Regions from separate parts of the Cytobacillus sp. Hz8 genome, predicted to be linked through region 3. Evidence: riboswitches for the same ligand, from Rfam matches in the RefSeq annotation. Region 3 holds a riboswitch; each other region holds the start of a gene.
The links. A riboswitch is a leader RNA that binds a small molecule or an ion and turns the genes downstream of it on or off. The one in region 3 is predicted to bind S-adenosylmethionine.

Region 1 (7,841 bases), on a different contig from region 3:
TGAATATACAAAAGGAAAATTTGTTGTCTTGGATGATGAAGATCTGGAGAAGCTTCGGAAGGAAAATGAAGATAAAGCGGTGGAGATTATTGATTTTGTTAAAATGGAGGAAATAGATCCGATTTACTATGATAAAACCTATTATATGTCTCCACATGAAGGGGGAGGAAAGGCTTATTCCTTATTAAGGAAGGCACTTGAGGAATCAGCAAAGGTTGGATTAGCGAAGATTATTATCAGGGCGAAAGAGCAGCTTGCCGTTATACGTGTCTATAAAAACACTTTAGTGATGGAAACCATCCATTATCCAGACGAGGTTCGAGCGGCGGAAGATGTTCCTAATGTTCCATCAGGGGATAAAGTGACAAAAAAAGAACTAGATACAGCTATTCTGTTAATCGACCAATTAACAACAGAATTTGAACCGGAAAAATACAAGGATGATTATCGTACAGCTCTCTTAGATTTAATTGAGGCGAAACGAACAGGAAATAAGGTTGTTACTTCTGCTGAAAAAGAGGTCAAGTCCAATGTAACCGACTTAATGGCTGCTCTTCAGGCTTCGATTGATCGAACAAAGCCAGTGAAAGAAACAAAAACAAGAAAAAGGACAACAACAAAAGCAAAGGAACGGAAACAGGCTTGAACTCCATATCGCCAAGCAGAACATGAAATTGTTCGTTTGATGTACTGTTTGGCAGATTATTATTGTTCATTCGGTTTTCATGTTGACGATAACGACAAAATGTTATATAATTAATACCTTGTGTTTGGATGTTAAATTATTTTTAACAAAGTAAATAGTTGAACACTTAAAGATTGTTTAGGTTTTGTGTTTCCAGAGATTTTTAACCCACTTTTGTAACAAACCTCTTCTTACACGTATCACTACTCCAGTATCTTTAAAGTCATTATTCCCAGAAACTATTAAGGAACCTGATTCTTGTAGGCGCGGTCGAGGAGCCGTAAAGACGGAAGAGAGGTAGGGCTTTCGTTGTTTTAGGTTATACATGTGAATGAAAAACATATCCAAATACTTGATTTAGGCTGATGGATTGTATCTAAGCATTTGCTGCTGATATAATTGTCAGCCTTTTTTAATAGTGAAACACGAACAATTTGATAATATTAGTTTGAAATATATGTGCTCTATGCTATTATTTGAATATAAAAAAAATGAAGGTTCGCAGTGACTGACGACGATGTGGAATCAACCATAAGGGAGCTGCGAAAAAGAAATAGCCGGTCGTCTGGGCAGAGAATAGTTTGTTATTCTCTTTCAACCAATTCCGGGGAGTGAAAGATATGGAAAAATTGATATTAGATGGAAACAAAGTAGCAAATGCGGTAAAAGAAAGATTAAAAGAGAGAATTTTCAAACTTAAAGAACAAGGTGTAACGCCTTCTTTAGTCACGATCTTAGTTGGTGATGATCCATCATCAGCAACTTATGTGAGAATGAAAGGAAATGCATGTGCACGATTGGGGATTGATTCACAAAAAATTCATTTACCAGCAGAAACGACAACAGAGCAATTATTGGATGCTATTTATGGGCTAAATGAGGATAAAAATGTACATGGAATTCTCCTACAACACCCGGTTCCAGGTCATATTGATGAACGGAAGGCATTTGAAGCGATTGCCCTTGAAAAGGATGTAGATGGTGTAACAAGTTGGGGTTACGGACAAACTGCGCTTGGATTTGGCATTTTCCCATCTTGCACACCAGCCGCTATTATGAAGATTTTAGAACACTATGATATTTCGGTTAGCGGCAAACATGCAGTAGTTATTGGCAGAAGTCCGATCCTAGGAAAGCCAGTGTCAGCTTTATTACTTAATGAAAATGCAACGGTGACAACCTGTCATTCTTATACAAAAAATCTACCAGAGATTTTAAAAATGGCAGATATTGTCGTAGCCGCTGTTGGAAAGCCTAATTTTGTTAAAGGGGAATGGTTAAAAGAAGGAACGGTTGTACTCGATGCCGGCTATAACGAAGGCAATATTGGTGATGTCGATTATGATTCATGCTTCGAAAAAGCATCCGCCATTACACCTGTACCAGGTGGTGTAGGTCCTGTAACCATTTCGATGTTATTAAAGCATACGGTAGATTCAGCTGAAAGAACACTTCAAATATAGAATATGAAACTTCTTAGCATCCTTTTGCGATAAAAAAGCAGAAGGGTGTTTTTTTGTCACTTAACTACACCCATTTAGAGGAGGTACAGCTATTTTCAATGATTAAATTTAAAAAATTAAATTCCTATCGAAATACTAGGGTTGACTTCAGAAAAAAATATGTTATTATTTAGAATAATAAAATAATATTACTTATCCAGAGTGGTGGAGGGAACTGGCCCTATGAAACCCGGCAACCTACAGGCTTATTAATGCAAGGTGCTAACTCCAGCAAAATGTAATTTCATTTTGAAAGATAAGGTACATACCTACTAATCTTTCCTAATGGGAGGATTTTTTTATTCAGGTGCGATTGCCTTAAAGTTTGCCCAGTGAAAGTATAGGTAGGAGGAAATCGAGTGGCAAAAAATGAGGGAAAAATCGATCAATTGGATCAAGTGATTCCAAAGTTAAGAGAAATGCTCCATTCGATGGGGCATGGCTCTATTACACTCATAATCCAAGACGGCAAAGTGATCCAAATTGAAAGAAATGAGAAAGTAAGGCTGAAATAAACATGGATGCTGACTAGAAAACTAGAGGCGTCCTAATGATAAGAGACAAAAAATCTTCTTATTCATTAGGACGTCTCTTTTTATTTCTAAAATTTAGGGAGAAATTGATTTTTGAGGAGATGATGAAAATGCTGACTTATAATGATTGGATAAAACCGATCAGGGATTTTGAAGTGGATGAAACTTATAAAGGTGCTCTAAATGTTCTCGACTGGGCATATAAGCATTACGGAGAGGATATTGTATACGCGTGCAGCTTTGGAATCGAGGGAATTGTATTAATTGATTTAATTTCAAAGGTAAAACCGGATGCAAAAATTATTTTTCTTGATACCGATGTTCATTTTAAGGAAACCTATGAAACGATTGAAAGAGTAAAGGAAAAATACCCGCAATTAAAAATCGAAATGAAAAGACCAAAACTAACCCTGCAAGATCAAGTGGAACAGTATGGGGATAGGTTATGGGAATCGAACCCTGATCTCTGTTGTCGAATTCGCAAGCTCGCTTCGTTAAGGGAAACATTAACTGATGCAAAATCTTGGATTTCTGGATTACGAAGAGAACAATCGGAAACGAGAAAAAATGTTGAGTTTATTAATCTTGATCCTAAATTTCAATCGATTAAAATATGTCCGCTTATCCATTGGTCGTGGAAGGAAGTATGGCGCTATGTTTATAAGCAACAGCTTCCATACAATCCTTTGCATGACCGTGGCTACCCAAGCATAGGCTGTACTCATTGTACTGCACCCGTTTTTAATGAAGAGGATTTACGCTCTGGAAGATGGAAAGGAAAAGGGAAGACAGAGTGCGGTCTTCACTAGGAGAGGAGACTGGATTTGTTTAATATTTGTGCTATCCTTATTAGCTTGTTTTTTGCAATGAATATTGGTGCGAGTGGTGCAGCTGCATCAATGGGAGTTGCTTATGGCTCTGGTGCTATTAAAAAGGCTCGCATAGCTTTAATCATCTGCTCTATTGGGGTTTTTACTGGTGCAGTTATTGGCGGTGGCGAGGTCGTTAAAACCATTAGTTCTGGCATCATTCCACAGGAAATGATTACGGCAAAGGTGGTTATCATCATTCTTTTATCAGCCACTTGTTCCTTGTTTTTGGCAAATCTGATTGGAATTCCACTATCAACAAGTGAAGTGACGGTTGGAGCGGTTGTTGGTGTAGGGGTTGCTTATAAGGTCTTGTTTGTTCATTCGCTTTTAACGATTATGATGTTCTGGGTTCTTGTTCCAGTAACGGCATTTATAATCACTTACATAATGGGGAAGGGGCTATACTTTTTTCAAAACAAGGGGCTTCAGACGGAGCATCATATCCTTACCTATGTATTAATTGTTTCCGGTTTTTTTGAAGCCTTTTCAGCAGGAATGAACAATGTTGCGAATGCTGTTGGACCATCGGTTGCAGCTGGGCTGCTTTCTGTAGGAAAGGGGACATGGATAGGTGGATTCTTTGTTGCGCTTGGGGCTGTACTTCTTGGAAAACGTGTTCTTGAGACGAATGGGAAAAAGATCACACATTATGAAAAATCAGAAGGAATATTAATTTCAGCTACTGGAGCTATCCTTGTGATCATTAGTTCATTATATGGATTGCCTGTTCCATTAACACAAGTTACTTCTTCTTCCATCATAGGAATCGGTATGGCAAAAAACGGAAAAAGTATTTTGCAAAAAAGCATTGTAAAGAAGATTTTTAGTATCTGGATTGTCTCACCATTGATTTCGTTAACGATTTCTTATTTTTTGGTAGAGCTCTTTTTAGATATTGATATATATGCAGTGATTATCCCGTTAAGTGTTATTATCGCGACTCTAGGTGGACTTACATTGCTAAAAGTAATGAATGAAGAAAAGCGTTCCTATTATGAAGATGGTGGCGGAATTTAATTCTAAAGCCTACTAAAAATATAAATTAAGGAGGAATTAATATGAGTTTACTACCACATGGAGGGAAGCTGGTTCAAGCTTTTAACCCTGAAGAAGAATATCGAACATTGGAAGGGAAACTTAATCTCGACAATATTGCCTTGAGTGATTTAGAGCTAATTGCAATTGGTGGCTATAGTCCGATAACCGGTTTTTTGAATGAAAGAGATTACAATCAGGTCGTTGAAAACATGAGATTAGAGGATGGGACGGTTTGGAGCATCCCCATTACTTTACCTGTTCAAGAAGTAGAAGTGAAGGGGATCAAACTTGGTGAAAAGGTTCAGCTTGTTTATAAAGGGGAAATATATGGGATTCTTGCGGTTGAAGATATTTATCGCCCTGATAAAGAAAAAGAAGCCATTTATGTTTATGGAACGAACGACTTGGCTCATCCTGGAGTGAAAAAATTATTCAATCGTGGTCCTATCTATGTTGGCGGGGAGATCACACTAGTTAAACGTCCGAAGAAGAAATTTGCCGAATTTACCTATGATCCTATTGAAACAAGAGCAATCTTCGCAGAAAAAAGCTGGAAAACGGTGGTAGGCTTTCAAACACGTAATCCGGTTCATCGGGCACATGAATATATCCAAAAATCCGCATTAGAAACCGTGGATGGCTTATTTTTGAATCCGCTTGTGGGAGAAACAAAATCTGATGATATTCCTGCAAATATCCGCATGGAGAGCTATCAGGTTCTTCTGCAAAACTATTATCCTGAAGAACGCGTATTTTTAGGTGTATTTCCAGCTGCGATGCGATATGCCGGTCCAAGAGAAGCCATTTTTCACGCTTTAGTCCGCAAAAATTATGGTTGTACTCATTTCATAGTTGGCAGGGATCATGCGGGTGTTGGTGATTTCTATGGAACATATGATGCACAAAAGATTTTTAATCAATTTACAGAGGAAGAGCTTGGCATTAAGCCAATGAAATTTGAACATAGCTTCTATTGCCAAAAATGCGAAGGAATGGCGACCACGAAAACTTGCCCTCATGATCATAAGGACCATGTGATTTTATCTGGCACAAAAGTTAGAACTATGCTGCGAAATGGAGAAATCCCTCCAAGCACATTTAGCCGAAAAGAAGTGGTTGAAGTGTTGATTAATGGACTTAAACAAGAAGTTGGGACGTATTAGGAGGGATAAAGATGAGTGAAACCATCCAAAACATCGTTTGGCATGATTCATCCATTTCGAAGGAAGAAAGAAGAGAAAAGAACCGCCATCACAGCTTTATATTATGGTTTACCGGACTATCGGCTTCAGGTAAGTCAACGGTGGCCAATTCTTTGGCACGGAGATTATTTGACCAAGGAAAACAAGCCTTTGTTTTAGATGGAGATAATGTTCGTCACGGATTAAATAATGATTTGGGATTCGATGAACATAGCCGCAAAGAAAATATTCGAAGGATTGGCGAAGTTTCTAAGCTATTAGTAGAAAGTGGGCAAATCGTATTGACTGCTTTTATCTCTCCTTACCGAGCTGACCGTCAAGTGGTAAGAGAACTTATGGAGGATGGAGAGTTCTTGGAGGTATATGTGAAATGCTCTGTTGAAGAATGTGAAAGAAGAGACCCAAAAGGACTTTATAAAAAAGCACGTAATCAAGAAATTTCGAATTTTACAGGAATTAGTGCTCCTTATGAAGAACCACTTCAAGCCGAGATTATTTTAGATACGGTAGTGTTCTCTATTGAAGATTGTGTTGGGCAATTAACCAATTTTCTAATGGAAAAAAAGTGCATTTAAAGAGTGTAAGAGCTTTTTCTCTGTGCAAAAATAAATAGGGAGAGTCGATAAGATGGCTTATACAAAAACATGGACAAATATTGAAAAGTTAAATGCAACGGAAAAATGGAAGCTTGAAAAAGATGGGTTGACCATCCTTAATGATATACCTTACTACGCAGCAAATGGCTTTTCTTCGATTCCAAAAGAAGAATGGGATAAATTCAAATGGGCGGGTCTTTATTTACAAAGACCAAAAGAAGCTGGATATTTTATGATGAGAGTCTGTGTTCCTTCAGGAATCCTTACAAATGATCAAGTTCGGGTCCTTGCTTCAATAGCAAAAGATTTCGGCAGAGGGGTTTATGATATCACCACGCGTCAAGCGATTCAATTTCACTGGCTAACTATTGATCAAATCCCTGAAATATACAAAAGATTAGAAAGTGTGGGTCTATCGAGCATTGGTGCCTGTGGAGATATTACGCGAAATATCGTCGGCAATCCTTTGGCTGGAATCGATAAAGAGGAATTATTCGATACAACCGCGATCGTGAAGGATGTCTTTGAGTTTTTCCAACAAAATGAGGATTTTTCCAATCTACCAAGGAAATTTAAAATATCCATTAGCGCAAATGTTCGTAATGCGGCAAATTCACAAATAAATTGTGTTTCCTTTGTACCAGCAAAAAAAGTGATAGATGGAAAAGAAGAGTTGGGATTTCATCTCATCATCGGTGGCGGCTTATCAGCAAGACCTTATCTTGCACAAAAAGTCGATGTTTTCGTAGAGCCTGAACAAGTAAAAGAGGTTGCCATTGCTGTAACAACGATATTCCGTGATTATGGATTCCGTGAAAAACGCCATTATGCTCGCCTAAAATTTTTGATGGCAGAATGGGGACCTGAAAAGTTCAAGGAAAAATTACTAGAATTCATCGAACTTCCAGCAGCTGGAGAGGATGTCAGAGAAACCTGGAATGCTGGATACTTCTATGGGGTCCATCAGCAAAAGCAACCTGGTCTATCCTATGTCGGATTAAACATTCCGGTAGGACGCTTAACTGCTGATGATATCCTTGAGCTTGCAGACCTTTCCGAAAAATTTGGAAATGGGGAAATCAGAAATTGTAACTCTCAAAATCTTATTATTCCGAATATACCAAATGAGAAGGTAGAAGCCCTTTTATCAGAAAAAATCCTGCAAAAATATAATCTCAATCCTTTATCTTTTATTGGCTATTCCGTTTCCTGCACAGGCATTGAATATTGTAATTTAGCCCTTGTCGAAACAAAGAAAAGAATGAGAGAAATTGCGAATCGACTTGATCATGAGATTTCATTAGATGTTCCCGTTCGTATCCACATGGTCGGCTGTCCGAACTCATGTGGACAAAGACAAATCGCTGATATCGGCCTTCAGGGGATAAAAATGAAGTCAAAGGAAAAAGGGAT
Region 2 (7,841 bases), on a different contig from region 3:
ATTCTGGATATATTTCCGAATATGACTTGAAAATTGCCAAAAAACTTGCTTATGTCATTGCTGGCGGTAAGGTGTCATACGGAACAGAGGTCGATGAAGAGTATTTATTGGATTTAGAAAGAGAAGCATTTTTAAGTTTAGTTGCTGAAGCGAAATCTCAACAAAGAATGCAGCATATGCTTGTTAAAGGGAAACCATTACGCAATTAAAAATGAATAGAATAATAGATTTGAGAACAGAAGGAAAGAGAGGGAATGAGATGAGAGAAGCGGTAATAGTAGCAGGCGCTCGTACTCCGGTCGGAAAAGCGAAAAAGGGGTCTTTGGCTCATGTTCGACCTGATGATTTAGGTGCTCTTGTTGTAAAAGAAACCCTAAAGCGTGCCGGGAATTATGAAGGAAATATTGATGATTTAATCATCGGCAATGCTATGCCTGAGGCGGAACAAGGAACAAATATGGCAAGAATCATTGGAGCGTTGGCTGGTCTTCCTGATACAGTTCCAGCGATTACAGTGAATCGTTTCTGCTCTTCAGGTCTGCAAGCAATCGCTTATGCAGCGGAAAAGGTCATGATTGGTCATGCTGACACGATTATTGCAGGTGGAGCTGAATCCATGAGCATGGTTCCAATGATGGGTCACGTCGTCCGTCCGAATGTAAAGCTTGCAGAAACGGCACCAGAATATTATATGGGAATGGGTCATACGGCTGAGGAAGTGGCTAAAAAATATGGTGTGACAAGGGATGACCAAGATGCTTTTGCTGTCCGTAGTCACCAAAAGGCAGCAAAAGCAATTGCTGAAGGAAAATTTTCAGATGAAATTGTTCCAGTTGAGGTAACAAAGCGGACCGTTGGAGCTGATAACAAATTAGTAGAAAAAACCTTCTTATTTAGTCAAGATGAAGGTGTTCGTCCAGACTCAACAGTAGACACTTTAGGTAAGCTGCGTCCTGCATTTAATGTAAGAGGTACTGTTACGGCAGGAAACTCTTCACAAACCAGTGATGGGGCTGCTGCTGTGATGGTCATGGATCGGGAGAAAGCAGAAGCCAATGGTTTAAAACCAATGGCAAAGTTCCGTTCCTTCGCGGTCGGCGGAGTTCCGCCAGAAGTAATGGGAATCGGACCGATTGTAGCCATTCCAAAGGCGTTAAAGCTTGCGGGTTTAGAAATTTCTGATATCGGCTTGTTTGAGTTAAATGAAGCATTCGCCTCTCAATCTCTTCAAGTCATTCGTGAATTAGGATTGGATGAGGAGAAAGTAAATGTCAATGGAGGGGCGATTGCTTTAGGTCATCCACTTGGCTGCACAGGAGCGAAGCTTACACTATCTATCATTCATGAAATGAAACGTCGCAACGAACAATTTGGTGTCGTTACAATGTGTATCGGCGGCGGAATGGGCGCTGCAGGGGTATTTGAACTTTTATAAATAGTTTTTGGATTTGAAGAAAAAGCCCTATATCAAAAGAAATGGAGGAAAAATGAATGGCAAACACAACTGAAAATATTATTAAAGGCGGAAGCTTTTTAATTGAAGATGTAACGTATAATCAAGTATTTACTCCAGAGGATTTTACAGATGAACATAAAATGATTGCGAAAACATCTGAGGATTTTGTCGTAAATGAAGTATTACCTGAAGTTCCATATTTAGAAAAACATGAATTTGATCGCTCTGTTAAATTATTAAAATCTGCTGGTGAATTAGGCCTTTTAGGAGCGGATATTCCAGAAGAGTATGGTGGTCTTTCATTAGATAAAATTAGCTCAGCTTTGATTGCTGAAAAAATGTCAATTGCAGGTGGCTTTGGTATCACGCATGGTGCCCATGTAGGAATTGGTTCACTGCCAATCGTGTTATTTGGCAATGAAGAACAAAAGCAAAAGTATCTTCCGTTACTTGCGACTGGTGAAAAAATTGCAGCTTATGCCTTAACAGAGCCAAGTTCAGGTTCCGATGCACTTGGAGCTAAAACGGTTGCTAAGCTTAATGAAGCAGGAACGCATTATGTATTAAACGGGGAAAAACAATGGATTACAAACTCTGGTTTTGCCGATGTATTTGTAGTCTATGCCAAAATTGATGGTGACAAATTCTCTGCTTTTATCGTGGAAAGAGCATTCCCCGGAGTATCAACAGGTGCTGAAGAAAATAAAATGGGAATCAAGAGCTCATCTACTCGTACATTGATTCTTCAGGATGCTGAGGTACCAGTGGAAAATCTTTTAGGAGAAGTTGGGCGCGGACATGTCATTGCTTTTAACATTTTAAATATTGGTCGTTATAAATTAGGGGTAGGTGCTCTAGGTGGAGCGAAACATGCAATGGAAATTACGGTTCCATATACAAATCAGCGTCAACAATTCAAAACACCTATATCTTCGTTTAATTTAACAAAAGAAAAGCTCGCAACTATGGCCTCTAACATATATGCAGCTGAAAGTTCTATTTATCGGACCGTTGGATTATTTGAAGATCGGATGAGCAAGCTTTCTGAAGATGAAGCAAAAACGGGTAAAGCAGTTGCAGCTTCCATCGCTGAATATGCAATTGAATGTTCATTAGGAAAATTCTTTAACACAGAAGTGCTTGATTATGTTGTCGATGAAGGCGTCCAATTACACGGAGGCTATGGTTTCATGGAAGAATACGAGATTGCCAGAGCTTATCGTGATTCTCGTATTAATCGAATCTTTGAAGGAACGAATGAAATTAATCGTTTACTTGTACTTGGCACTTACTTAAAGAAAGCCCTTAAGGGTGAGCTTCCATTATTCCAAAAGGCACAAGAGCTACAAGCAGAAATTTTGACACTTATGCCTGAAGAGCCAGGTGAAGAACCATTGGCTGCACAAAAATATTTAGTGAAAAACGCGAAGAAAATCGCTTTATTAGCAGCAGGCTTAGCGGCACAAAAATATGGCAAGGAAATCGATCAGGAACAGGAAATTTTTGTTAATATTTCGGATATTGTTGCGAATGTTTACGCAATGGAATCTGCCGTTCTTCGTACGGAAAAGGCCATTGCAAAAGAAGGAATTGAAAAGAGTCATCAAAAACTTCTTTACACAGAAATTTTCTGTCAAGAAGCATTTAATAAAATTGAATTAGACGCAAAAGAAACATTGGTTGCAGCAGAAAGTGGAGATACATTACGTATGATGATTTCTGTTTTACGTAAATTAACTCGCCACACTCCAATCAATGTCATTGCGAAAAAACGGGAAGCTGCGTTGAAGATCATTGATGTAGAACGTTATGTCCTTTAAGAAACAAGAAACTCTCTATGTCGGCAAACTGCTGGCATAGAGAGTTTTTTCATGGGGAGAAGTTTTAAGTTTAATATTAGATGCTGAGAGATTCTTGAAGATCATTATCGCAATAATAAACTTATTTCCTTTCCAATCCCAATCATAAAGAAACAACTTTCAATGACTTTGCATACGTTCTCAAAACTCAGTATTAGGATTGAAAGTTAAATTATGTTATGATTCAATTGATTGTAATTGTTGTGAAATGGAAATAATGATTGAAGGATGGTGATAAGTATGTCTTTAAGCTTTTATTGGTATCCAAAATGCGGAACTTGTCGAAAAGCAAAAAAGTGGCTTGATGAGCATCAACTATCATATGAAGAAATAAATATTGTAGAAGATCCACCATCACGCTCAAAAATAGAGGAAATATTTAAAAATAGTGGTCTAGACATAAAGAAATTGTTTAATACAAGTGGGCAAAAATATCGCTCTCTAGGAGTAAAGGATATCATTCCGACAGCGTCTGAAGATGAATTGCTCGACTTATTGGCATCAGATGGGATGTTAATGAAACGTCCAATTGTCACAGAAGGTGAGAATGTAACGGTTGGATTTAAAGAGGAAGAATTCGAACATACTTGGCACAAATAGTGAGATTTCTTCCAAGTATGTTCCTAGAAAACAGTCTTGCTTAATCAAAATATTCATGTCATGATGATGATAGATTGATTATTCAAAAAAGTGATACATAGAAGGTGGAGGGATTTATCATGAGTATTCCTAAGGATTTACGCTATTCTGAAGAACACGAATGGGCAAAAGTAGAAGGGGAAAAAATTCGTATTGGGATTACTGACTTTGCTCAATCTGAGTTAGGAGATATTGTATTTGTAGAATTACCAGAAATTGGTGATGAATTAACAGTAAATGAGCCATTCGGAAGTGTGGAATCAGTAAAGACCGTTTCCGAATTATATGCACCTATTAGTGGTAAAGTTGTTGAAATTAATGAGGATTTAAATGATAATCCTGAAAATGTTAATGAATCACCATATGAAAAGGCTTGGATGATTGTTATAGAGCCTTCTAATTCTAGTGAACTAGATAACTTAATGAATGCTGAACAATATGAAGAAATGATTAAAGAGGACTAATTTTTTATTGAGAGGAGGGTCGAACAACTTTTTGGATAAGTGGTTCGACCCGCTTATTTTTTTCTTGAACAATCTTGTTTTAAGCTGATTGCCTTGGAATAGGTAGAGGGAATCATTTAACCCTCAGTAAAAGAAGCATAAATGGATAGATTCATTCTCATAGATAGGTACACCATTTTCTAATATAATGAATATGGTAAAGTAATTATACTTTCGATCAAGGTGATCAAAATGAATGAAGATAAACCAGATAAAGTAATCATTGTGGAAGGAACATCGGATAAAAGAAAAATAATGAATATTATCAAGGAACCTATTGATGTGATCTGCACGAATGGAACCATTAGCATGACAAAGCTTGATGAATTAGTAGACACACTTGAGGATCGCGATATTTATATTTTAGTCGATGCTGATGAAGCAGGGATGAAGCTGCGGAATCAATTAAAAAGAGAATTTCCTGATGCTGAGCATCTTTATATTGATAGGTGCTATCGTGAAGTAGCAACGGCTCCAGAATATCACTTAGCAACTGTATTAACGGGAGCAAATATAGATGTCTATACAGAATTTTTAGACAGAGGTTAGCAAATGGATGAGTCATCAATGTCAGGTTTAAAACAATATATGGAGAAAAAGGGAGTGTCTTTCCTCTATTTGTATACTCCCCTTTGTGGAACGTGTAAAATTGCCGGTAAGATTCTCGAAGTAGTTGAACAATTATTACCAAATGAGCAATTTCGCAAAATGAATTTAAATTTCATACCAGAATATGCTAAAGAATGGTCAATAGAAAGTGTGCCTTGCCTTCTTATCTTTCAGAATGGGAAAATTCTTGAAAGAATTTATGCATTTCACTCCGTTCCTCATTTATATGAAAAATTACAAGGTCTAGTGAAATCTAATTGAAGATAAGAGTATTTTTTACCAATGGACAAAGTGTTGAAATTTGGCATTGAAAGTCCCAAAACACTCGACATCAATTAGGATGCTCTTGTAAATTTTGACATATTTCTTAGGAAATAAAAGACGATGGAAGATAAAAAGCTCCATTGTCTTTTTTTTGTCGAAAGAAAATAAAAGTTGTTAAAGGGATTTATGCCATTTAATAGAATTATTATCTACAAAAGGGAGTGTGAGAACATTGCAAGACGTTTTGGTTGATTTTATTAACGGAGTCAAGGGCAAAAAACATTTAATGGACTTGTTAAATGATTCATTAATTAAATTAAGCATTAAAACGGAAAAAAGCAATGCGAATCTGTTAATTGGTAAAGGTGATCTTCTCATGGTTAATTCAGATGATGTCATTCGACCAGACTGTGAAATTATAGGTGAGGAGCGAATTATTGAATCCGTGTTAGAAGGAAAAGTGAAATTACGAGAGGCAGTAAAAAGGGAAAAATTGGAAATGATAGCAACATACAGAACAACACTCTATTTAGAAACCTTGTTTATTCTTGGGAAACCCTACCAATAATATTAAAAAAACATTGACGGTCATAAACTAATTATGCTAATATTCATGTAATCATAATTTTTTGAAAATAATTAAATAGGTTCTTATCTAGAGAGGTGGAGGGACTGGCCCTATGAAGCCCGGCAACCGGTTGATTTACACGGTGCTAATTCCAGCAGAGGATTACTCTGACAGATAAGAAGAGTTCGATATCAAACCTCTTCTTATGAAGAGGTTTTTTTATCGTTTGCTGAAATATGCTAAAAAATGATAAGAAAAAGGGAGAGTTGAGAAAATGACAGAAAAACAAAAAAATTATCACTTTGAAACCCTTGGAGTTCATGGCGGACTTGAACCAGATCCAGTGACAGGAGCAAGGGCGGTACCCATTTATCAAAATAATGCCTACCAGTTTAAAAATACAGAACATGCAGCCAATTTGTTTGGGTTAAAGGAACCTGGTTACATTTATACTCGTATTCATAACCCGACTCTAACTGTATTTGAAGAAAGAATTGCTTTGCTTGAAGGAGGCGTAGGTGCTTTAGCAGTTGCCAGCGGAATGGCGGCAATCACATTAGCAATATTAAATATTGCTCAAGCTGGTGATGAAATTGTTGCTGCATCCAATTTATATGGGGGTACATATAACTTATTTGCTGTTACCTTACCGAAATATGGAATCAGCGTAAAGCTTGTTGAGCCAGATTCTTTAGATAACTTCAAAAATGCCATTACCGATAAGACGAAGGCCATTTATGCTGAAACGATTGGTAATCCAAGTTTAAAAGTTCTTGATATTGAAGGTGTAGCGAATATTGCTCATGAAGCAGGTATTCCACTGATTGTTGATAATACTTTTGCAACTCCGTACTTATGCAGACCAATCGAATTTGGAGCTGATATTGTTGTACACTCAGCAACAAAATGGTTGTTAGGAAATGGAACCACTCTTGGTGGCGTAATTGTAGATGGAGGAAAGTTTGATTGGAATTCACCTAAATTCCCTGGATTTACTGAACCAGACCCAAGCTACCACGATATTGTTTATAGCGAAGCATTAGGAGCGGTGGCCTATATTACAAAAGCAAGAGTTCAGCTTCTTCGTGATTTTGGACCAACCTTGAGTCCACAAAATGCCTTTCAATTTACCCTTGGATTAGAGACTCTACATGTAAGAATGAAGGAACATGTCGCAAACACGAAGATCATTGTGGATTACTTACAAAAACATCCAGCAGTAACATGGATCATCTACCCTGGCCTTGAAACAAGTTCCGATAAAGTTCTTGTAGATAAATATTTTCCTAAAGGTGCTGGATCTGTTGTTGTTTTTGGAATTGCAGGGGGCAGAGAAGCAGGGGCTGCATTTATTAATCATCTAGAATTATGGGCTCATGTGGCGAACGTCGGTGATGCAAAAAGTCTTGTTATACATCCAGCAAGTACGACTCATCAACAATTAGATGCAGAAGGATTAGCCGCTGCAGGAGTACCTGAGGATCTCATTCGCCTTTCTATTGGTATTGAAAATGCAGACGATCTCATTGAGGATTTAGAGCAAGCGATTGGGGCGGCAACAGGGATTACAAGTCTCGCAGCAAAGGCTTAATCTTTAATATTGATATAATAATTATTAGGGAATTTACCAGTATAAAACAGTTGAATTGTCATTGACACCCTTTTATTTCCGTGATACGATAAGTCTCGTAACAATTTTATGAACTTTTCTGAAATAGAACTTAATTGAATATAGATGAGATTCACTCTTATCAAGAGAGGTGGAGGGATGTGCCCGATGAAACCCGGCAACCGTCAATATGATTATTGAAATGGTGCCAATTCACACAGAACAATGATTGTTTTGGTAGATAAGAGAAAGGACATGAATGAATGCCTTTCTGCTTATCTGTGCAGAAAGGTTTTTTTATTAGTTATAAGGGAAAAGTAAATCTATTAACGAA
Region 3 (7,841 bases):
AAAGATCTTAATTACCAATCTTGAGTTTTTTCTAACAATTGATCAATTTCAAAGGTCAACAACATACCGTGAATATTTTCATCTTCTAAATCCATTGTCGACTCTAATAGTTTATCAATATCCGTATTGATTATTTCCATTATTATTTCCCCATCTCTTAAAACAAGTTTTTCAATCTATGATTTCACTTTGATTATAGAAACTATCTGACGATTATATAATATACTTCGAGCTTCTCTATATCTTTTTTGGGGGTTCACTTAATAATGAGGAAAACATCAGGTCAAGAGTTGCGTTTAGTATAAGTCAATATCGATACTAAAACTTCTCATTTGCAAATGATTCCTTTATAATAAAAGAAAAAATGGAAATAGGGGGTCATCTCATGGCTAAATCACAAGCAAAGAAGCTAAGAGCCAAACTGGTTCGAGAAGGGAAAAGAAATCCGGCTGACAACCGCAGTCCTTTTGTTTACACAGATATGCGAACAAGGAAAACTAAAACGAAAAAAGATTATTTATATCAAAAAAAACACAAGAATCATCTAACGGATAACGTAAAAGATGGTTCTTGTGTTTTTTATTGTTATGGTTGAATGTTGCGAAAGGAATTTGTTGCAATCTGTTGCTGCCTAGATAACCATTCTTTTGTAATATGAAGGAGTTCAACAAAATGTCCCCCATCAGAAAAAATATGGTTAGCCCCTTTTATCTCTTTTCTAATAACGGTTCCTTTCTCTCTATTTAAAAAGGATTGCTCGTATTTGGCACAGTAAGTAACAGGAATTTCCTCATCTGCCGTTCCATGAATAAGCAAAACATTTCCACTATATCCCTTTAGCTCAAAAAGGGGATGATATTTCTTCAATGATTGAAAATAGGAGTTTGTAAAATCATATCCTAAATAATTAATTTTATCCTTTGTTTCTAATGAGTCAACGTTCTTTTTCCCAATAATTAGTTCAATATCTTCAAAAGGTTGGCCTACTGCAGACCAAAGAATAAGATTTCTAATATTATTATCATGAATTGCCGTTAATAGCGCAGTTGCGCCGCCCAAGCTATGCCCTAATAGTGTTATATTGTCTTGTTCAATAAATGAAAGCGCACGTGCATATTGAATCACTGCTTGAGTTTGCTCAATCATCCCCGAAAGTCCGATTCCACCGTAAATTCCTGTGCTTTCCCCACATCCTGCATAATCAAAGCGAATTACAATGAACCCATCACGAACTAGCTCGTCTGCAGTCTTGACAAATAATCGATTCACACCAATTCGACTTCCAATAAAGCCATGACAGATAATAATCAGTGGATACCGTAGAAATGGGTTAAAATCATTTGGAAAATCCATCGATGCCATTAATTCTTCTTTTTCCCATTGAACATGAAAATGTTTACTCATTCACTTATTCCCCTTTTTGTATTTGAATAAATTTCTCCTTAAGTTTAATTTCATGATACACACTCTCTAAATCAGACAATGAAAGCTCAAATAGGTGTCGGTTTCCCTTTTTGTAAACACCTGATAGAAGGAGTTCGTGTATCAGCTGATCTTTTCGTTGTAATTCTTCCAACGTCCTTCTTCCTCCTTTATTCCGATTAATCCTATATGTTTAATGATTTAGAAGGTATAAAAAAACCCCTTCTATTGTTTTCGAGAACCATAAGAAGAGGTGATTATGTAATCTTTCGCTCATCTTATCTCTCAAGCAATTGCTTGTTGGAATTGGCACAGTTCTCGTAAAAGTCTGCTGCCGAGGCTTCAAAGGGCCAAATCCCTCCACCTCTCTCGATAAGAAGTATTCTTGAATGTTTGATTATTATATAATGTAACGAAAATATATTCAAATGTCAAACAGTTTTCTTTGAATAGAGGAAAAAAGAAGTGAAAACACTTCTTTTTTCCAGTCCTAGCATCCTTACCAACGGTGTGCTTTCGCATTGCTCCTCAGAATAATTGTATTATGTGTCACTTGCGTCTCACCGTTCACCTGTGACTTCGTTTTTTTTCGTCTCGTCCAAGTGTGGTGAAATAGCTCTGAGTGGGGATCTAATTGATCTTTGTAGCTCATCAAATCACCTCTTAGCAGGATACTTGATTGTGGAAACACTAATTATTAGTGCCCCATTAAATAGTATTAGGAATAGATGGTGAAACCTTACAAGTTAAAATTAACCAATTATTAGGAATATTTTCCATAAATTTATTATATCAGTATATATTCCTACCCGTTTTTTCAAACATTTTCCTTGAATAAATGATAGTTTTTACTTATAATGAAATTACTTGTTTATAAAAGATGAAGAATTGCTCAGCAGGATAGAGCACGTCCGAATATGCTTCTTTGAAATTTGCTTCAGCGTACTGATCGAGCTGCTTCTTGCTTTTGCTTTCTGAGATCAGGACGACACTTATAATTGTGTGTTATACTTTAATTTCATATATTTAAACCATGTCCCAGTAGCTCAGCAGGATAGAGCAACAGTTTCCTAAACTGTAGGTCGGAGGTTCGAATCCTCTCTGGGACGCTTTTAAATCCTTATATCTTTAAGGATTTTTTATTTTGCCATATGCAGGATAATAAACATTTTACTAATTTTCCAATGGCCCATTTTCACTAAGCCTTTTAGTTTCAGCACCTTTTTGATAATAAAGCGATAGCAAAGAAGTAACGACTATTCATCGAACTTCCAATAAAGATTGTATCCAATTTATTATGATCGTATTATCCCAGAAATACTGTTGAAGCTAAGCAAAGACCTTACCTGTTTCAAATGGAAGACCTTAACTTCAATATACGAATCAATTACTTATAATCAAATATTTGCTGTCTTTCTTACTTGTGGAAAATCTAGTCCAAGATTTTCACGTAGGGTATTTCCTTCATATTCTGATCGAAATAGCTTTCGATTTTGTAATTCTGGAATTGTAAATTCTACAAAATCTTTTACCCCTCCCGGAAAGTAGGGAAACTTCACGTTAAATCCATCACATGCATCATTTAAGAACCAATCACTTAGTTTGTCCGCAACCGTTTCACCTGAGCCAACAACAAATAAATGTCCCTGACTTTTTACGAAATAATTTGCAAGTTGTTGAATGGTCCAATTTTCTCTTCTAGCAAGATTAGCTAATTTTTCAAATCGACCCTTTTCTCCGTTGACATTTTCAATACTCTTCAATTGCGGCAAATAGTCATTAGGAGAATATTGAGATAAATCATGCTCTACATATCGAGATAACCAACCTATTCCCAACTCAGGAAGAATAAGTTCTTGAAAATGTTCATATTTTTCCTCAGCTTCTTTCTGACTTTTACCTACAAATGGGACAATTCCTGGCATAATATAAAATTGTTTTGGATCTCTAGCATGCTTTGCTACTCTTTGCTTCATAACCTCATAAATTCCTTTTCCTTCGTTAATAGATGAAGGGGCTAGTGTGAACAATATATCAGCATATTTTGCTGCAAATTCTCTTCCATCTTCTGAAGCGCTTGCTGTAACAATAACAGGGTTTCCTTGAGGTGGTCTTGGAATGTTCATTGGACCTTTCACTTGAAAGTATTTTCCTACATGATTGATAGGATGAATTTTGCTTGCATCCAGAAATTGACCGGTTTCCCGATTTAATATTAGTGTATCATCTTCCCAGCTGTCCCATAAATCCCTTGTTATTTCTACAAACTCAGCACCCCGCTCATATCGAAGTGAATGATCAATTTGTTTAGCAAGTCCAAAATTTGCCGCCTCATGATCATGAGCAGTTGTCACAACATTCCAAGCCGCTCTTCCTCCGCTTAAATGGTCAATCGTTGCGAACTTTCGCGCAACATTAAACGGATGATTAAATGTTGTCGATAATGTTGCAACTAAACCAATCTTACTTGTTACAGCTGCCAAGGCTGCCATTACGGCCGTTGCTTCCAGACAAATTTGAGGGGTATAAGCAATATCCTCTTCATTGTGAGCAAGGACGTCTGCAAGGAATAGTAGGTCAAATTTTCCTTGTTCAGCAAGCTGAGCAATTTCTTTATAAAGACTTAAATCAGTCACTTCTTCCGTTTTCGTTTCTGGATATCTCCAAGCAGCTAAATGATGGCCTAAGAAAGTTTGGAAAAAAGCACCTAAATGCATTTGCCTTTTATTAGACATGAAAACTCCTCCTATTTAATTTGTAATATTTGCTTATGATGACGATAATTTTCAATCGCCGTTGTTGAAGCCTGTTTCACAACCATATCATTAAGTGGTGGGTTAAAAAGACCACATTGAACATCTCGAAAGTATCTTTCCAATGGAAGATCTTGAGATAACGAATGACCACCTGCAATTTCCATGGTCAGTTCCACGATTTTTTTCGCATTGTTACAAATTGTATATTTGGTAATGGCCACCTCATTGGTCAACTTATCTCTCACATGTAGATTGTTATCCCATTTTTCAGCTAGGCTATATAAAAGGGATCTTGATACAGAAATAAGAATTTCGATTTCTCCTATTTTTTGCTGAACATGGGGCGCCTCTATAATAAAATCTCCAAGACTATCAGAATATTTTTCATCCGCATATGGGATAATAAAATCCCTTGCAGCTATTGCTATCCCAAGATAAATTGCTGGCAGTTGTAAGGTGTATGCGCTACTATTTGCATTGAAGCGATTGGGAACTCCCTTTTCTGAATAGGCCAATAATGCTTCATTAGGCACCAACACGTCATTGAGTTCGATATCATGGCTACCCGTTCCTCTCATCCCCATTACTTTCCATGTATCAATCACTTTTACGTTGCCGCTTTTTTCGATTAAAAACTCAGCTGTTTTATCTTCTTCTTCGATATAGGCTAAAACAGTAAAGTGTTTAACGATTGGTGCCAAAGTCGCAAATGCTTTTCTTCCTGTGATGATGTATCCATTCTCCGTCTTCCTTGCAATAGTCGCTGGATTTATTCCTCTCAAGATGTTTCCTGCTGCTCTTTCTGTTGCATAGACATTTAACAAAGAACCTTCTTCTACGGCCTCTTTACATATCTGTGAAAAAATTTGTTCCTTCCATGGTCGAAAATTACTAATACTAAAAAATGTCATAAGGTGCCAACCAACCGCTAAAGCCGTAGAACCATTAGCTTTAGCTAGCCTTTCTTGAACAAGCAGGATTTCATATAATGAAAGTTCCTCACCACCATATTCCTTAGGAATTGTTAACTTTAAGTATCCTTCTTTTCGCAGAATGTCAAAATGTTCAAACGGAAATTCTCCAGATTCATCAAATTTTGCAGCCGTTAAACTAATTTTCTCTGCAACCCGATTCGCATATTCTACTAAGCCTTCATCACGCTTATTGCGAATCGTATGATTTCTTTCGTCCAAAATCCCTTCACCCTCTTTTAATGAAATGCACATGGTACTGTATAACAAAAACACCTTAATTTCAGCAATTGAAATTAAGGCTTCTGGTGTTCCAGTCAGCAACTATTATTTTCCTAAAAAAGTGTCGAACCGATTAAATTTATTCTCATCTCATCACAAGAACTCTTATCTTCATTATCTAACAGCTACCGTTTGTTGCTTGGTTAATTCATTTCCCAAAAACTTGGCCAATTTTAGCATGCCAAATTTACCGGCTGCCTTTTCAGCTTCGCTATTATAATTAGTATTTGTATTAATATCGTATGTGAATAATTCACCATCACTGTTTTTAATAAATTCAATTCCTGCAACTGTAATATTATTTGCTTTTAAAAACTCTTCATATTGTGTAATAATCGGTTCATTGAACCCTTCAATAATCTGAAATTTTGGTTTTTCTTCAACTTGCTCCCCCACTGGACAAAATAGGTCTCCGATATTACAAGCATCTGCTGGGCAAAGCTCGAAACCTCCTGATGTATCAACTTGAACGGCATAAAAAAACTTGCCGCCAATAAATTCGCATCGAGTAATCAAGTGATCAGGAGATTTTATATATTCTTGAATTAGTGTAATCCCATCTACAGGTTCGTCAAATGCAGATCCATAAACATATTGCTTTAATGCATCAACAGAATGAAATAATTGTACACCTAATCCTTTACCAGCACGATTATGCTTTGTAATAAATGAATTCGCTTCTAATCTTTCTGCTGCCTTGATTATTTGCTCTTTACCTACAGCTGCAATGGTTCTCGGAGTTTTTATCCCTGCCTTAGTAAGCGCTGTATACTGTTTTACTTTGCTGAGCTCCAAATGAAGTGCACTTCTACCATTAAATACCTTACGATCATATTGTTCTAACCATACAAAGACCTGATCCGCGAATTCCGGTGCAAAGCGGTGATTACGAGTATGGGATGATGCACTCATTCGACTGTAAAATATTCCTTCCGGGGGCCTTGCATTTAAATCAATTAAACCTTTATCTAAAAACCATTCCTCATAAGGAATATATAATTCTTCCAATCTTTTTGTTAAGTGCTCAGTCCACTCATTATTCTCATGGATAATATAAATCTTGCTCATTTTTACACTCCCCTTTGATAACGGAATTACCTATACCCTAGTCTTTTGACTTTTCGCTTCAACCAATGGTTTCACTTGAGTTGCAAAGCGTTCCATTTCTTCTAGATGCGGTGAGAATTGCAGGATAAATAAATCAAGACCTATTTTTTCAAATTCAACAATTCGCTCAGCAATTTGTTCCGGTGTTCCAACTAGATTTGGACGAAGACCACGGTTAGATACGGAATAATCTTTTCGAGCAATTTCAATTTCCAGTTGGGATTTACTGGTGAAATCATCATACCCCGCATAACCACCTGATTCTTTTACATCTGTAATGCGCGCAAGTTCGGCTTGAGCTTCTTCTTCAGTATCACGGCAAATGACATAAGCCGCCATCCCAAATCTAGTAAACGGCTTCTTTCCTGCTTTTGCTTTTAAATGTTGCATTTCAGCAATTTTTTTCGCTATTTCTTCCACCGTGCCCCCATGCATTACATAGGCATCACATTTATCGACAATGGTTTGTTTACCACGTGCACTTTCGCCACCTGCATATAATATGGGGTGTGGGTGTTGGATAGGTTTAGGATATAACCGTGCATTTTCAATATGGTAATATTCCCCATCATAAGAAAAAGTATCTTCCGTCCACAATCCCTTCAAAACATCAATATATTCTTCTACACGATCATAACGATTATCATGTGCAGTGAATTGCCCTGCGTATTGGCGTGCTTCTTCTTCCCACCAAGCAGAAACTAGATTTAAATTAAAACGTCCCTTACTAATATGGTCAATGTTTGCTGCAGCTTTTGCTATCACAGCTGGATTGTGAAACCCCGGACGAATCGCTGTTAAAATTTCTAATTTTTCTGTCACGGCAGCTAATGCGGCTGCCGTTGACCATGCGTCTAATACATCTGCTTCTGGACCTTTAATATCATTTAAATAAAGTTCAGGGACTAGTGTCATATCAAATCCCCATTTTTCAGCTGCTTGACCCACTTTTTTAACATATTCAAAGGTTGCCGGCATATTTTCATTTTCCACGTTTCGTAACCATCCTCCAAAAATAGGTGTCCAATAACCAAATTTCATCATAATACCCCTTTTCATTTTTTCCTAATTCTTTTATGAAAATCCAACTACAATTTACTCTCTCAAATAGAAATAATTATTAAATATTATCTCATTCGGTGTACAATCCTTTTTTCCATTTCGTAAATCTAGTTTCAATTAATGCTAATAAATAATTTAAACCTAATCCCAAGAAGGCAAGTAAGATAATTCCAGCGTACATATCAGGAATTTGAAATATTTCCTGAGAATTTAAGATATAAAAACCGAGCCCTGATGAAGC

Region 1: it holds a riboswitch for S-adenosylmethionine, as region 3 does, so the genes downstream of both, ACE38V_RS05020 (YezD family protein) here and ACE38V_RS10195 (Fur-regulated basic protein FbpA) in region 3, are expected to answer to the same signal.
Region 2: it holds a riboswitch for S-adenosylmethionine, as region 3 does, so the genes downstream of both, ACE38V_RS11950 (O-acetylhomoserine aminocarboxypropyltransferase/cysteine synthase family protein) here and ACE38V_RS10195 (Fur-regulated basic protein FbpA) in region 3, are expected to answer to the same signal.

Annotation. Positions count from the first base shown of each region.
Region 1 covers NZ_JBHKFI010000002.1:382,847-390,687, forward strand. The annotation lists gene ku (non-homologous end joining protein Ku) at 1-646, shown strand, start outside; ZMP/ZTP riboswitch at 1,180-1,263, shown strand; gene ACE38V_RS05015 (bifunctional 5,10-methylenetetrahydrofolate dehydrogenase/5,10-methenyltetrahydrofolate cyclohydrolase) at 1,306-2,148, shown strand; SAM riboswitch class I at 2,338-2,450, shown strand; gene ACE38V_RS05020 (YezD family protein) at 2,547-2,702, shown strand; gene ACE38V_RS05025 (phosphoadenylyl-sulfate reductase) at 2,831-3,529, shown strand; gene ACE38V_RS05030 (sulfate permease) at 3,587-4,609, shown strand; gene sat (sulfate adenylyltransferase) at 4,651-5,793, shown strand; gene cysC (adenylyl-sulfate kinase) at 5,805-6,407, shown strand; gene ACE38V_RS05045 (nitrite/sulfite reductase) at 6,460-7,841, shown strand, end outside.
Region 2 covers NZ_JBHKFI010000008.1:121,728-129,568, forward strand. The annotation lists gene ACE38V_RS11910 (3-hydroxyacyl-CoA dehydrogenase/enoyl-CoA hydratase family protein) at 1-209, shown strand, start outside; gene ACE38V_RS11915 (acetyl-CoA C-acetyltransferase) at 260-1,435, shown strand; gene ACE38V_RS11920 (acyl-CoA dehydrogenase family protein) at 1,492-3,276, shown strand; gene ACE38V_RS11925 (arsenate reductase family protein) at 3,556-3,915, shown strand; gene gcvH (glycine cleavage system protein GcvH) at 4,035-4,418, shown strand; gene ACE38V_RS11935 (toprim domain-containing protein) at 4,650-5,006, shown strand; gene ACE38V_RS11940 (thioredoxin family protein) at 5,025-5,327, shown strand; gene ACE38V_RS11945 (hypothetical protein) at 5,563-5,898, shown strand; SAM riboswitch class I at 5,979-6,079, shown strand; gene ACE38V_RS11950 (O-acetylhomoserine aminocarboxypropyltransferase/cysteine synthase family protein) at 6,173-7,489, shown strand; SAM riboswitch class I at 7,644-7,755, shown strand.
Region 3 covers NZ_JBHKFI010000006.1:181,023-188,863, forward strand. The annotation lists gene ACE38V_RS10180 (hypothetical protein) at 12-140, opposite strand; gene ACE38V_RS10185 (hypothetical protein) at 386-595, shown strand; gene ACE38V_RS10190 (alpha/beta hydrolase family protein) at 586-1,404, opposite strand; gene ACE38V_RS10195 (Fur-regulated basic protein FbpA) at 1,409-1,576, opposite strand; SAM riboswitch class I at 1,698-1,801, opposite strand; gene ACE38V_RS10200 (YpzG family protein) at 1,922-2,074, opposite strand; tRNA gene ACE38V_RS10205 (tRNA-Arg) at 2,458-2,531, shown strand; gene ACE38V_RS10210 (LLM class flavin-dependent oxidoreductase) at 2,820-4,157, opposite strand; gene ACE38V_RS10215 (acyl-CoA dehydrogenase family protein) at 4,169-5,473, opposite strand; gene ACE38V_RS10220 (ATP-grasp domain-containing protein) at 5,546-6,499, opposite strand; gene ACE38V_RS10225 (LLM class flavin-dependent oxidoreductase) at 6,530-7,579, opposite strand; gene ACE38V_RS10230 (ABC transporter permease) at 7,671-7,841, opposite strand, start outside.